One region of the Serratia surfactantfaciens genome, then DNA from elsewhere that is predicted to be linked to it. Evidence: predicted binding sites of a transcription regulator. Region 1 holds the regulator's gene; the other holds the start of a gene.

Region 1 (5,168 bases):
CCAGCAGTTCGCCGCGCAGGAAACGGTGCGGGTGATGGATTATCAGAACTGCATTATGGCGGTGCACAGCGGTAACGGTCAGGCTTACGACGCCAAGTGCGGCAAGCTGTGGCAAGAAATTCGCGATAACAATAATTAAGAAGGACGAGAACATGAACGCATTCAAACTGAGCGCGCTTGCCGCCTTGACGGCAACGATGGGATTCCTGGGCGGCATGGGAAACGCCATGGCCGATCAACAGCTGGTGGATCAACTGAGCCAGCTGAAGCTGAACGTGAAAATGCTGGATAACCGCGCCGGCGAAAACGGCGTGGATTGCGCGGCGCTGGGCGCCGACTGGGCCTCTTGCAACCGGGTGTTGTTCACCCTCAGCAACGACGGCCAGGCTATCGACGGCAAGGACTGGGTCATCTATTTCCACAGCCCGCGCCAGACCCTGCGGGTGGATAACGATCAGTTCAAGATAGCCCACCTCACCGGCGATCTGTACAAGCTGGAACCGACCGCCAAATTCAGCGGTTTCCCTGCCGGCAAGGCGGTGGAAATCCCGGTGGTCGCCGAATATTGGCAGCTGTTTAGAAATGACTTCCTGCCGCGCTGGTATGCCACGTCCGGCGACGCCAAACCGAAAATGCTGGCGAATACCGACACCGAAAACCTGGACCAGTTCGTGGCGCCGTTCACCGGCGATCAGTGGAAGCGCACCAAAGACGACAAAAACATTCTGATGACGCCGGCTTCGCGCTTTGTCAGCAATGCCGAGCTGCAGACGCTGCCCGCCGGCGCGCTGCGCGGCCAGATCGTGCCGACGCCGATGCAGGTGAAGGTCCACGCGCAGGACGCCGATCTGCGCAAAGGGGTCTCGCCGGATCTGAGCACGCTGGTCAAGCCGGCGGCGGACGTCGTCAACCAGCGCTTTGCGCTGCTGGGCGTGCCGGTTCAGGCCAACGGCTATCCGATCAAGACCGATATCCAGCCGGGCAAGTTTAAAGGCGCGATGGCGGTGCCGGGCGCCTATGAGCTGAAGATCGGCAAAAAAGAGGCGCGGGTGATCGGCTTCGATCAGGCCGGGGTATTCTATGGGTTGCAGTCGATCCTGTCGTTAGTGCCGACCGACGGCAGCGGCAAGATTGCTACATTGGACGCCAGCGACGCGCCGCGCTTCCAGTATCGCGGCATTTTCCTCGACGTGGCGCGCAACTTCCATAAGAAGGATGCGGTGTTGCGTCTGCTGGATCAGATGGCGGCCTACAAGCTCAACAAATTCCACTTCCACCTGAGTGATGATGAAGGTTGGCGTATCGAGATCCCCGGTTTGCCTGAGCTGACGGAAGTCGGCGGCCAGCGCTGCCACGATCTGAGCGAAACCACCTGCCTGCTGCCGCAGTACGGCCAGGGGCCGGATGTCTACGGTGGTTTCTTCAGCCGTCAGGACTATATCGACATCATCAAATACGCCCAGGCGCGCCAGATTGAAGTGATCCCTGAGATCGACATGCCGGCGCACGCCCGCGCCGCGGTGGTGTCGATGGAGGCGCGCTATAAAAAGCTGCATGCCGCCGGAAAAGAGCAGGAGGCCAACGAATTCCGCCTGGTGGATCCGACTGATACCTCCAATACCACCTCCGTGCAGTTCTTTAACCGCCAGAGTTACCTGAACCCGTGCCTGGATTCTTCCCAGCGCTTTGTCGACAAGGTGATCGGCGAGATCGCCCAGATGCATAAAGAAGCCGGGCAGCCGATCAAAACCTGGCACTTCGGCGGCGACGAGGCGAAAAACATCCGCCTGGGCGCCGGCTATACCGACAAGGCGAAACCGGAGCCGGGTAAAGGCGTCATCGACCAGAGCAACGAAGACAAGCCGTGGGCCAAGTCGCAGGTTTGCCAGACGATGATCAAAGAAGGCAAGGTGGCCGACATGGAGCACTTACCGAGCTACTTCGGCCAGGAGGTCAGCAAGCTGGTGAAGGCGCACGGCATCGACAGAATGCAGGCCTGGCAGGACGGCCTGAAAGACGCCGAGAGCGCGAAGTCGTTCGCCACCTCGCGCGTGGGCGTCAACTTCTGGGATACCTTGTACTGGGGCGGTTTCGACAGCGTCAACGATTGGGCCAATAAAGGGTATGAAGTGGTGGTCTCCAACCCGGACTACGTCTACATGGACTTCCCTTACGAGGTGAACCCGGACGAGCGCGGTTACTACTGGGGCACTCGCTTCAGCGACGAGCGCAAGGTGTTCAGCTTCGCGCCGGACAACATGCCGCAGAACGCGGAAACCTCGGTCGATCGCGACGGCAACCACTTCAACGCCAAGAGCGACAAGCCGTGGCCGGGAGCCTACGGGTTGTCCGCTCAGCTGTGGAGCGAAACCCAGCGCACCGATCCGCAGATGGAATACATGATCTTCCCGCGCGCGCTGTCGGTGGCCGAACGCGCCTGGCACCGCGCCGGTTGGGAGCAGGACTATCGCGCCGGCCGCGAATACAAAGGCGGGGAGACCCACTTTGTCGACACCAAGGCGCTGGAGAAAGACTGGCTGCGCTTCGCCAATATCCTGGGCCAGCGTGAACTGGCCAAGCTGGACAAAGGTGGCGTCGCTTATCGTCTGCCGGTGCCCGGCGCACGCGTAGCGGGCGGCAAGCTGGAGGCGAATATCGCGCTGCCGGGATTGGGCATCGAGTATTCCACCGACGGCGGCAAGCAGTGGCAGCGTTATGACGCCAAGGCCAAGCCGGCGGTATCGGGTGAGGTGCAGGTGCGTTCGGTCAGTCCCGACGGTAAACGTTACAGCCGCGCCGAGAAGGTCTAAGCCCGGCGCATCGGCCTGTCGTCATGGCGGCGGGCCGCTTAACGAAGGGGGAATGCGTCCGCCTCTGCGCGTGTCGGCGTGAAGCGGACGTGAAAGTGAGAGCAGTACGTGGAGTCGCAGTGCCGCTGCAATTGTAGTATTTCATGACATGATCTTTCCCCGGCTGGTCCGGGGATTTTTTTGCTCACCGTTCAGCAAGCATAAAAAAACCGCCTCAGGGTGAGGCGGTTTTTCATAGCCAGTCAGGCTTATTTCTTGTCGTGCAGCGTTTCGTCTTCGCGGCAGTCACCGGTTTCACAGTGGCCGTACAGGTACAGGCTGTGGTTGGTGAGCTTGATGCCGTGCTGCTTGGCGATATCACGCTGGCGCACTTCGATGGATTCGTCACTGAATTCGATCACTTTGCCGCAGTCCAGGCAAATCAGGTGATCGTGGTGATGCTGTTGGGTCAGTTCGAACACGGACTTGCCGCCTTCGAAATTGTGACGTGTCACAATGCCCGCATCGTCAAACTGGTTCAGTACGCGATAAACCGTTGCCAGGCCGATCTCTTCGCCCATATCAATCAGTTTTTTGTACAAATCTTCCGCACTGACGTGATGGCATTCCGGATTTTGCAGTACTTCCAGGATTTTGAGTCGCGGAAGCGTGACTTTTAAGCCGGCCTTCTTCAATGCGATGTTGTTGTCGGTCATGCGAATTCAGTCCTGTTACTATGCTAATCAAGTTGAGGCGTACTCGCCTGTGGCATCGGTCGGCACAAAGAGTTAATGCGTCTCATTATAGAACCGGTTGTACTAAATGGAAACCGCCGGTTGTTAACAAAGATATAATTGCACTATTGCATGTTTTGCATGCAACGCCTTGATGGGTGGGATAAACCGATAACTCAGTCTACCTTGACGGGGTGGGAAGTTACAAATCTGTAGCTTCTATCGCAGCAATCCCTGCTGCCGATGATGGCCCTGTGCGCACACTATGCACTTTACAGGGCCTTTGTTCAACCTTTCGCCAGTTGCGGCGTTTAGCCGACGATATCGGCCAGGCTCAGCTCTTCGACGATCTGTTTGACCCAGGCATCGACGCGCTCGTTGGTCAGCTCCGGCTGGCGGTCTTCGTCGATCGCGAGACCAATGAAGTGGTTGTCGTCCGCCAGGCCTTTGGAGGCCTCGAAGTGGTAGCCTTTGGTCGGCCAGTGGCCCACGATGGCCGCGCCGCGCGGTTCAATGATGTCGCGGATGGTGCCCATCGCGTCACAGAAGTATTCCGCGTAGTCTTCCTGGTCGCCGCAGCCGAACAGCGCCACCAGTTTGCCGTTGAAATCGACTTCTTCCAGCGTCGGGAAGAAATCATCCCAGTCACACTGCGCTTCACCGTAGTACCAGGTCGGGATACCCAGCAGCAGGATATCGAACCCTTCCAGGTCTTCTTTGCTGCTTTTAGCGATGTCGTGTACTTCAGAGACGTCGTCGCCAAACTGTTTCTGGAGAATTTTCTGGATCATTTTGGCAATGTTTTCGGTATTGCCAGTGTCGCTGCCAAAGAAAATGCCTACAGTAGCCATATCGCGTATAACCTTTAAATTCAAGTAATTGCATTACTCGATGCCAGCACTGCCGCCGCTGACGCCGATTAAAATGATGCCATGACAAGAGCCTTTCGCCACGGGGGCGGGCGCCGACAGGCGCAGTCTCTTGCCGGTAAATGCGTATCATGCCAGAAAGTGGCGCCGGGGTTTTATCGCATTTATGCGATGCCGGAGAATGAAGAAAAGCGTGGTCGATCCGGCGTTGTCCTTAACGCCGCGCCGCGCGTGCGGCCGAAGAGATCAATGTTCCGGCTGTTCTTCCGCCAGTTGCGCCAACAGCATCTGCTCGATGAGTTCGCTGCGGCTAATGTTGCGCTGTTCCGCCAATTTGTTCAGGGCGTCCACCGCATCCGCGTTGATTTTCAGCTCTACGCGCCGCAATCCACGCACTTTATCGCGCCGTAACTGATTGCGCTTATTGATTCTAAGCTGTTCATCGCGGGAAAGCGGGTTGGTTTTCGGGCGCCCCGGACGGCGTTCATCTGCGAACAGATCCAGCGTCGTGCGATCCGTTTGTTCTTTTGCCATAGGTAGCGGTACTGCAAGGGAGTTTGCATCAAAAAGCGCTCGCACGCTTCCGGAGGCATCGGTTAACACACTTCGGGCCAATAAACCCTAACCCAAATTCACCCCCGAACCGGCGTTCGCGAACGCGCTGGCGCGGCGGCAAAATTATAGCGCGCCATATTACCCCAGCAGATGGAGCGGCGACAATGCCTAACTGCGGGCTAAACGCGCTAAGCCGTTATCTTTAGCGCGTTTTTTCGCCA
Region 2 (5,168 bases), 910 kb from region 1:
GGAACTGCTGGCGCATCTGCAGCGGTTGCCGCTGCTGCTGGCGCAGTTCGCCGCGCAGGCAACGTTGCCGATCGGCGAAGCCGATATGCTGACCGCCGACGATCACGCGCTGCTGGCGCGGGTCAACGACACGGCGCACCCGGTGCCGGCGACCACGCTGAGCCAGCTGCTGGCGCAGCAGGCGAAAACCACGCCGGACGCACCGGCGCTGGCGGATGCGCATTTCAGCTTCACCTACCGCGAAACGCGCGAGCAGGTCACGGCGCTGGCGCGCCAACTGGTGGCGCAGGGCGTGCGACCGGGCGACATCGTGGCGGTGGCACTGCCGCGTTCGGTGTTCCTGTCGCTGGCGTTGATGGCGATCGTGGAAGCGGGCGCCGCCTATCTGCCGCTGGACACCGGTTATCCGGACGAGCGGCTGGCGATGATGCTGGAAGACGCCGCGCCGCGGCTGGTCATCACCAACCCGGCGCAGCAGGCGCGTTTCGCCGACAAGGGCGAAATCTTGCTGTATGACGCGCCGCTGGCGGCCAATCACGCCGCCGGGGTGGCGATCGCGGGCCCGACGCCGGACCATGCGGCCTATATCATCTTTACCTCCGGCTCCACCGGGCGTCCGAAAGGCGTGCTGGTCGGCCATCAGGCGATCGTCAACCGTTTACTGTGGATGCAGCACCAGTACCCGCTGGGGGCGGACGACGCGGTGCTGCAGAAAACGCCATGCAGTTTCGACGTCTCGGTGTGGGAATTCTTCTGGCCGCTGATGGTCGGCGCCCGGCTGGTGATGGCGCCGCCGGAGGCGCACCGCGACCCGCAGCAGCTGCAACAGCTGATCGCACACCATCGCATTACCACGCTGCACTTCGTGCCGTCGATGCTGGCGGCCTTCGTCGCTGCCCTGGACGACGACGCGGCGGTGGCGAGCTGCGCCGCGCTGCGCCAGGTGTTCTGCAGCGGCGAAGCGCTGCCGGCGGAGCTGTGCCGCCTGTGGCAAAGCCGCACGGCGGTGCCGTTGCACAACCTCTACGGCCCGACCGAGGCGGCGGTGGACGTGACCTGGCATCCGGCCTACGGCGACGCGCTGGCGAAGGTGACCGGCGCCAACGTGCCGATCGGCCTGCCGGTATGGAACACCGGGTTGCGCATTCTGGACGCGCGCCTGCGGCCGGTGCCGCCGGGCGTGGCGGGCGATCTGTATCTGACCGGCGTGCAGCTGGCGCACGGCTACCTTGGCCGGCCGGATCTGACCGCCAGCCGCTTTGTCGCCGATCCGTTCGGCGAGGGCGGACGGATGTACCGCACCGGCGACGTGGCGCGCTGGCTGCCGGACGGCGCGGTGGAATATTTGGGCCGCAGCGACGATCAGCTGAAGATCCGCGGGCAGCGTATCGAGCTGAGTGAAATCGACCACGCCTTGCTGTCGCTGCCGGGCGTGCGCCAGGCGGTGACGCACGCGCTGGTGTTGCAGGGTACGCCGGTGGACGCCGGCGGCGATGCGCGCCAGCTGGTGGGTTATCTGGTGATGCAACCCGGCGCGAGCTGGGATGCGGAAGTTTTGCGTGCGGCGCTGGCCGACCGCCTGCCGCCGCACATGGTGCCGGTGGCGTTGGTGGAAATGCAGGATTTGCCGCTGAGCGCCAACGGCAAGCTGGATCGCAAGGCGTTGCCGCAGCCGCAGGGCGGTGAACGCAAGGCAGGACGGCCGCCGCAGGCCGGGTTGGAAAGCGAGATCGCGGCGGTATTCGCCCGTTTGCTGCAGCGCGAGCAGGTGTTCGCCGACGACGATTTCTTCGCGCTCGGCGGCCATTCGCTGCTGGCGATGCGCCTGGCGGCGGAGCTGCGCCGCGATCTGGGCAAGGCGGTGTCCGTCGGCCAGGTGATGGTGGCGTCGCGCGTTGAGCAACTGGCCGCCTTGCTGGCGGAAGATCGCACGCAGGAAGAGGCCGATCGCAGTGGCTTCGACAGCGTGTTGCCGCTGCGCGTCACCGAGGGGCCGACGCTGTTCTGTCTGCATCCGGCATCCGGCTTCTCCTGGCAGTTCAGCGTATTGCCGCGCTATCTCGACCAACACTGGTCGCTGGTCGGCATCCAGTCGCCGCGGCCGGATGGCCCGCTGGCGCTGAGCGAAGACATGGATCAGGTAGTGGATGCCCACTTGCAGACGGTGTTGCAGGTGCAGCCGCACGGGCCGTACCACTTCATCGGTTATTCGCTTGGCGGCACGCTGGCGCAGGGCATCGCCGCCCGGCTGCAGGCGCGCGGCGAGCAGGTGGCGTTCCTCGGCCTGCTGGATACCTATCCGCCGGAGACCCAAAACTGGGACGTGATGCTGGACGACAACGTGTTGAAGGAAGTGCAGCGCGAGCGCGAGCAGTTCCTGGCGGTGTCGCAGGACACGCTCGATCCGGCGCTAGGCGAGACGCGCACGGCGATGTTCGACAACATCGAAGCCAACTACGCCGATTCGGTGCGGTTGCTGTCGCGTACCCGCACCGCCCGTTTCCACGGCCAGGCGACGCTGTTCGTCGCTAAACGCACGCTGCAGGAAGGGATGGACGTGCAGCAAACCTGGTCGCAGTACGTTGATGCGCTGCAGGCGCAAGAGCTGGACTGTGCGCACGTCGATATCGTTTCGCCGGCGTCGTTCAAAGTGCTGGGGCCGCTGCTGAACCGGATCTTGCGCACGCTGTAATGACTCCCTCATCCCGCCGCCAGACACGGGGATTATCCCGCGTTTGGCGGCGTTTCTTGCGGTCGCTCACAATTGAATATCAATGAGTTTTATTATCATTATTGATTTCGTCATCTGTGCTAGCATAGCGCCCCGCAACTGCAGAATCCCCGTTTAAAGATGTGGTGAACAACCGATGAGTAGCAAACCCTCCATCCTGCTTGATTTTAGCCTGCTGAAAACCAACCGGGCTTTCCGCGCGGTGTTCTGCGCGCGCTTTATCTCCATTGTGGCGCTGGGGTTGATGGCGATCGCCATCCCGGTGCAGATCCAGGCGTTGACCGGTTCCACCCTGCAGGTCGGGCTGGCGGTGACGCTGGCCGGCGGCGGCATGTTCGCTGGGCTGCTGATGGGAGGGGTATTGGCCGATCGCTATGAGCGACGCCGGCTGATTCTGTTTGCGCGCTCCACCTGCGGCGTCGGTTTTGTCGGCCTGTGCCTCAACGCCCTGTTGCCGTCGCCTTCGCTGGCGGCCATTTATCTGCTGGCGGTGTGGGACGGCTTCTTCGGCGCGGTGGGGGTGACGGCGCTGCTGGCGGCCACGCCGGCGTTGGTGGGCCGCGAAAACATCGTGCAGGCGGGCGCCATCAGCATGCTGACGGTGCGCTTCGGCTCGATTCTTTCTCCGGCGATCGGCGGCCTGGTGATCGCCCATATGGGCATCGCCTGGAACTACGGTCTGGCGGCGTTCGGCACCCTGCTGACGTTGCTGCCGCTGCTGAGCCTGCCGCAGCTGATGCCGCCGCCGCAGCCGCGTGAACACCCGCTGCGCGCGCTGGCGGGCGGTTTCGCCTTCCTGTTCCAGAACAAGGTGATCGGCATGGTGGCGCTGATCGGCGCGCTGCTGACCATGGCCAGCGCGGTGCGCGTGCTGTACCCGGCGATGGCGGAAGGTTGGCACATCGACGCTGCCCACCTCGGTTATATGTACGCCGCCGTGCCGCTCGGCGCGGCCATCGGCGCGTTCACCAGCGGGCGCGTGGCGCACGTGGCGCGCCCCGGCTGGGTGATGCTGCTGACGGCGATCGCGGCGTTCGCCGCCATTGGCCTGTTCGGCCTGATGCCGTGGTACAGCCTGGCGTTGCTGTGTCTGGTGGCGTTCGGCTACCTGAGCGCGCTGAACTCGCTGCTGCAATACGGTCTGATCCAGAGCCTGACGCCGGACAACTTCCTCGGCCGCATCAATGGCCTGTGGACGGCGCAGAACGTGGTGGGCGATGCGCTGGGCGCGTTGCTGCTGGGGGCGATGGGCGCCTTTATGCTGCCGGCGATGAGCGCCAGCGGCTTTGGCTTCGGCGCGGCGGCGCTCGGCATCCTGCTGTTGTTCGCCATGACCGGTTTGCGTCAGGTCACGATGCACAAACCGGAGCCGCAGAACGAGCCTCAGCCGGCCAGTGAAAAGTAACTCAATGCGTTAATTCGACGCTGTGGGATCAAATAGCAATGCTTATCATCGGCATGCGTAAAACCCACAGCGTTTATGTCATGATTTCGAAATGAAAGAAGTGCTTACGTTTATTGACATAGCAAATATCGGCGAGTAATTTAGCGCGGAATTAACTCAAATGATAATCATTATTATATTGGTTATCACTTCAAATTCTTGAGGGCGAAGCGATGGATACTGCCGTGAACGACATCAATCGAAAGGAAGTGCAGGAGTGCGAAGAGCAGCGATTTGCCGCTGATTTTTCTCCGGCGTCGGGCTTCTTCTTTACTTCTCCTTTCCGCAGTCTGACCACCACCGGTTGTTTCAGCCGCATTCGCCTGCCGGCCGCAGACGGCGCCGATCTGAACGGCGAGTTCCAGCGCAGCGTACGGCAGGCGTTTGCCGAGGCCCGACAGGCCGGCATCAAAAAGCCGCTGCTGTGCGGCGCCATCCCGTTCGATACCCGGCAGCCTTCGGCGCTGTTTATTCCGCAGCAGAGCCGCTGGTTCGATCGCGCCGCCTTTATGGCCGGCGTTAGGCCGGCGGCGGACGGGCCGGAGCTGGCCGGGGTAACGGAGCTGCCGCCACAGCAGCCGTTCATGAACATGGTCAGCGACGCCGTCGACGCGATGAAGGCCGGTGAGTTGGACAAAGTGGTCTTGTCGCGCCTGCTGGAGATCGAAACACGTCAGCCGGTGGATCGCCATGCGCTGATGGCGCGCGTGATTGCCCAGAACCCACACGGTTTCCATTTCCATGTGCCGCTGGAGCAGGGCGCACTGTTGGGCGCCAGCCCCGAATTGCTGCTGCGTCAGGACGGCGGCCGTTTCTATTCCAACCCGCTGGCCGGTTCCGCCCGGCGCGAGGCCGACCCGCAGCGCGATCGCGAAGTGGGAGAGCGGCTGATGGCCTCGGCGAAAGATCGCCACGAGCATCGCATCGTCACCGAAAGCATGCGTGACGTGCTGGCCGGCCGCTGCCGCTACCTGAACGTGCCGCAAACCCCTG

What was found. Region 1 encodes Fur, which represses iron uptake genes when iron is present. Its sites were predicted from a motif close to ATAATAATGAGAACNACTATCAA; they were not measured.
Region 2: entS (enterobactin transporter EntS) is a predicted target of Fur. The motif match lies at 2,769-2,791, and genes of this name have one in related genera.

The regions. Positions count from the first base shown of each region.
Region 1 is NZ_CP016948.1:583,018-588,185, forward strand. It holds gene chiQ (ChiQ/YbfN family lipoprotein) at 1-139, shown strand, start outside; gene ATE40_RS02740 (beta-N-acetylhexosaminidase) at 153-2,810, shown strand; gene fur (ferric iron uptake transcriptional regulator) at 3,059-3,505, opposite strand; gene fldA (flavodoxin FldA) at 3,835-4,374, opposite strand; gene ybfE (LexA regulated protein) at 4,639-4,926, opposite strand.
Region 2 is NZ_CP016948.1:4,789,134-4,794,301, forward strand. It holds gene ATE40_RS22320 (enterobactin synthase subunit F) at 1-2,692, shown strand, start outside; gene entS (enterobactin transporter EntS) at 2,868-4,136, shown strand; gene ATE40_RS22330 (isochorismate synthase) at 4,349-5,168, shown strand, end outside.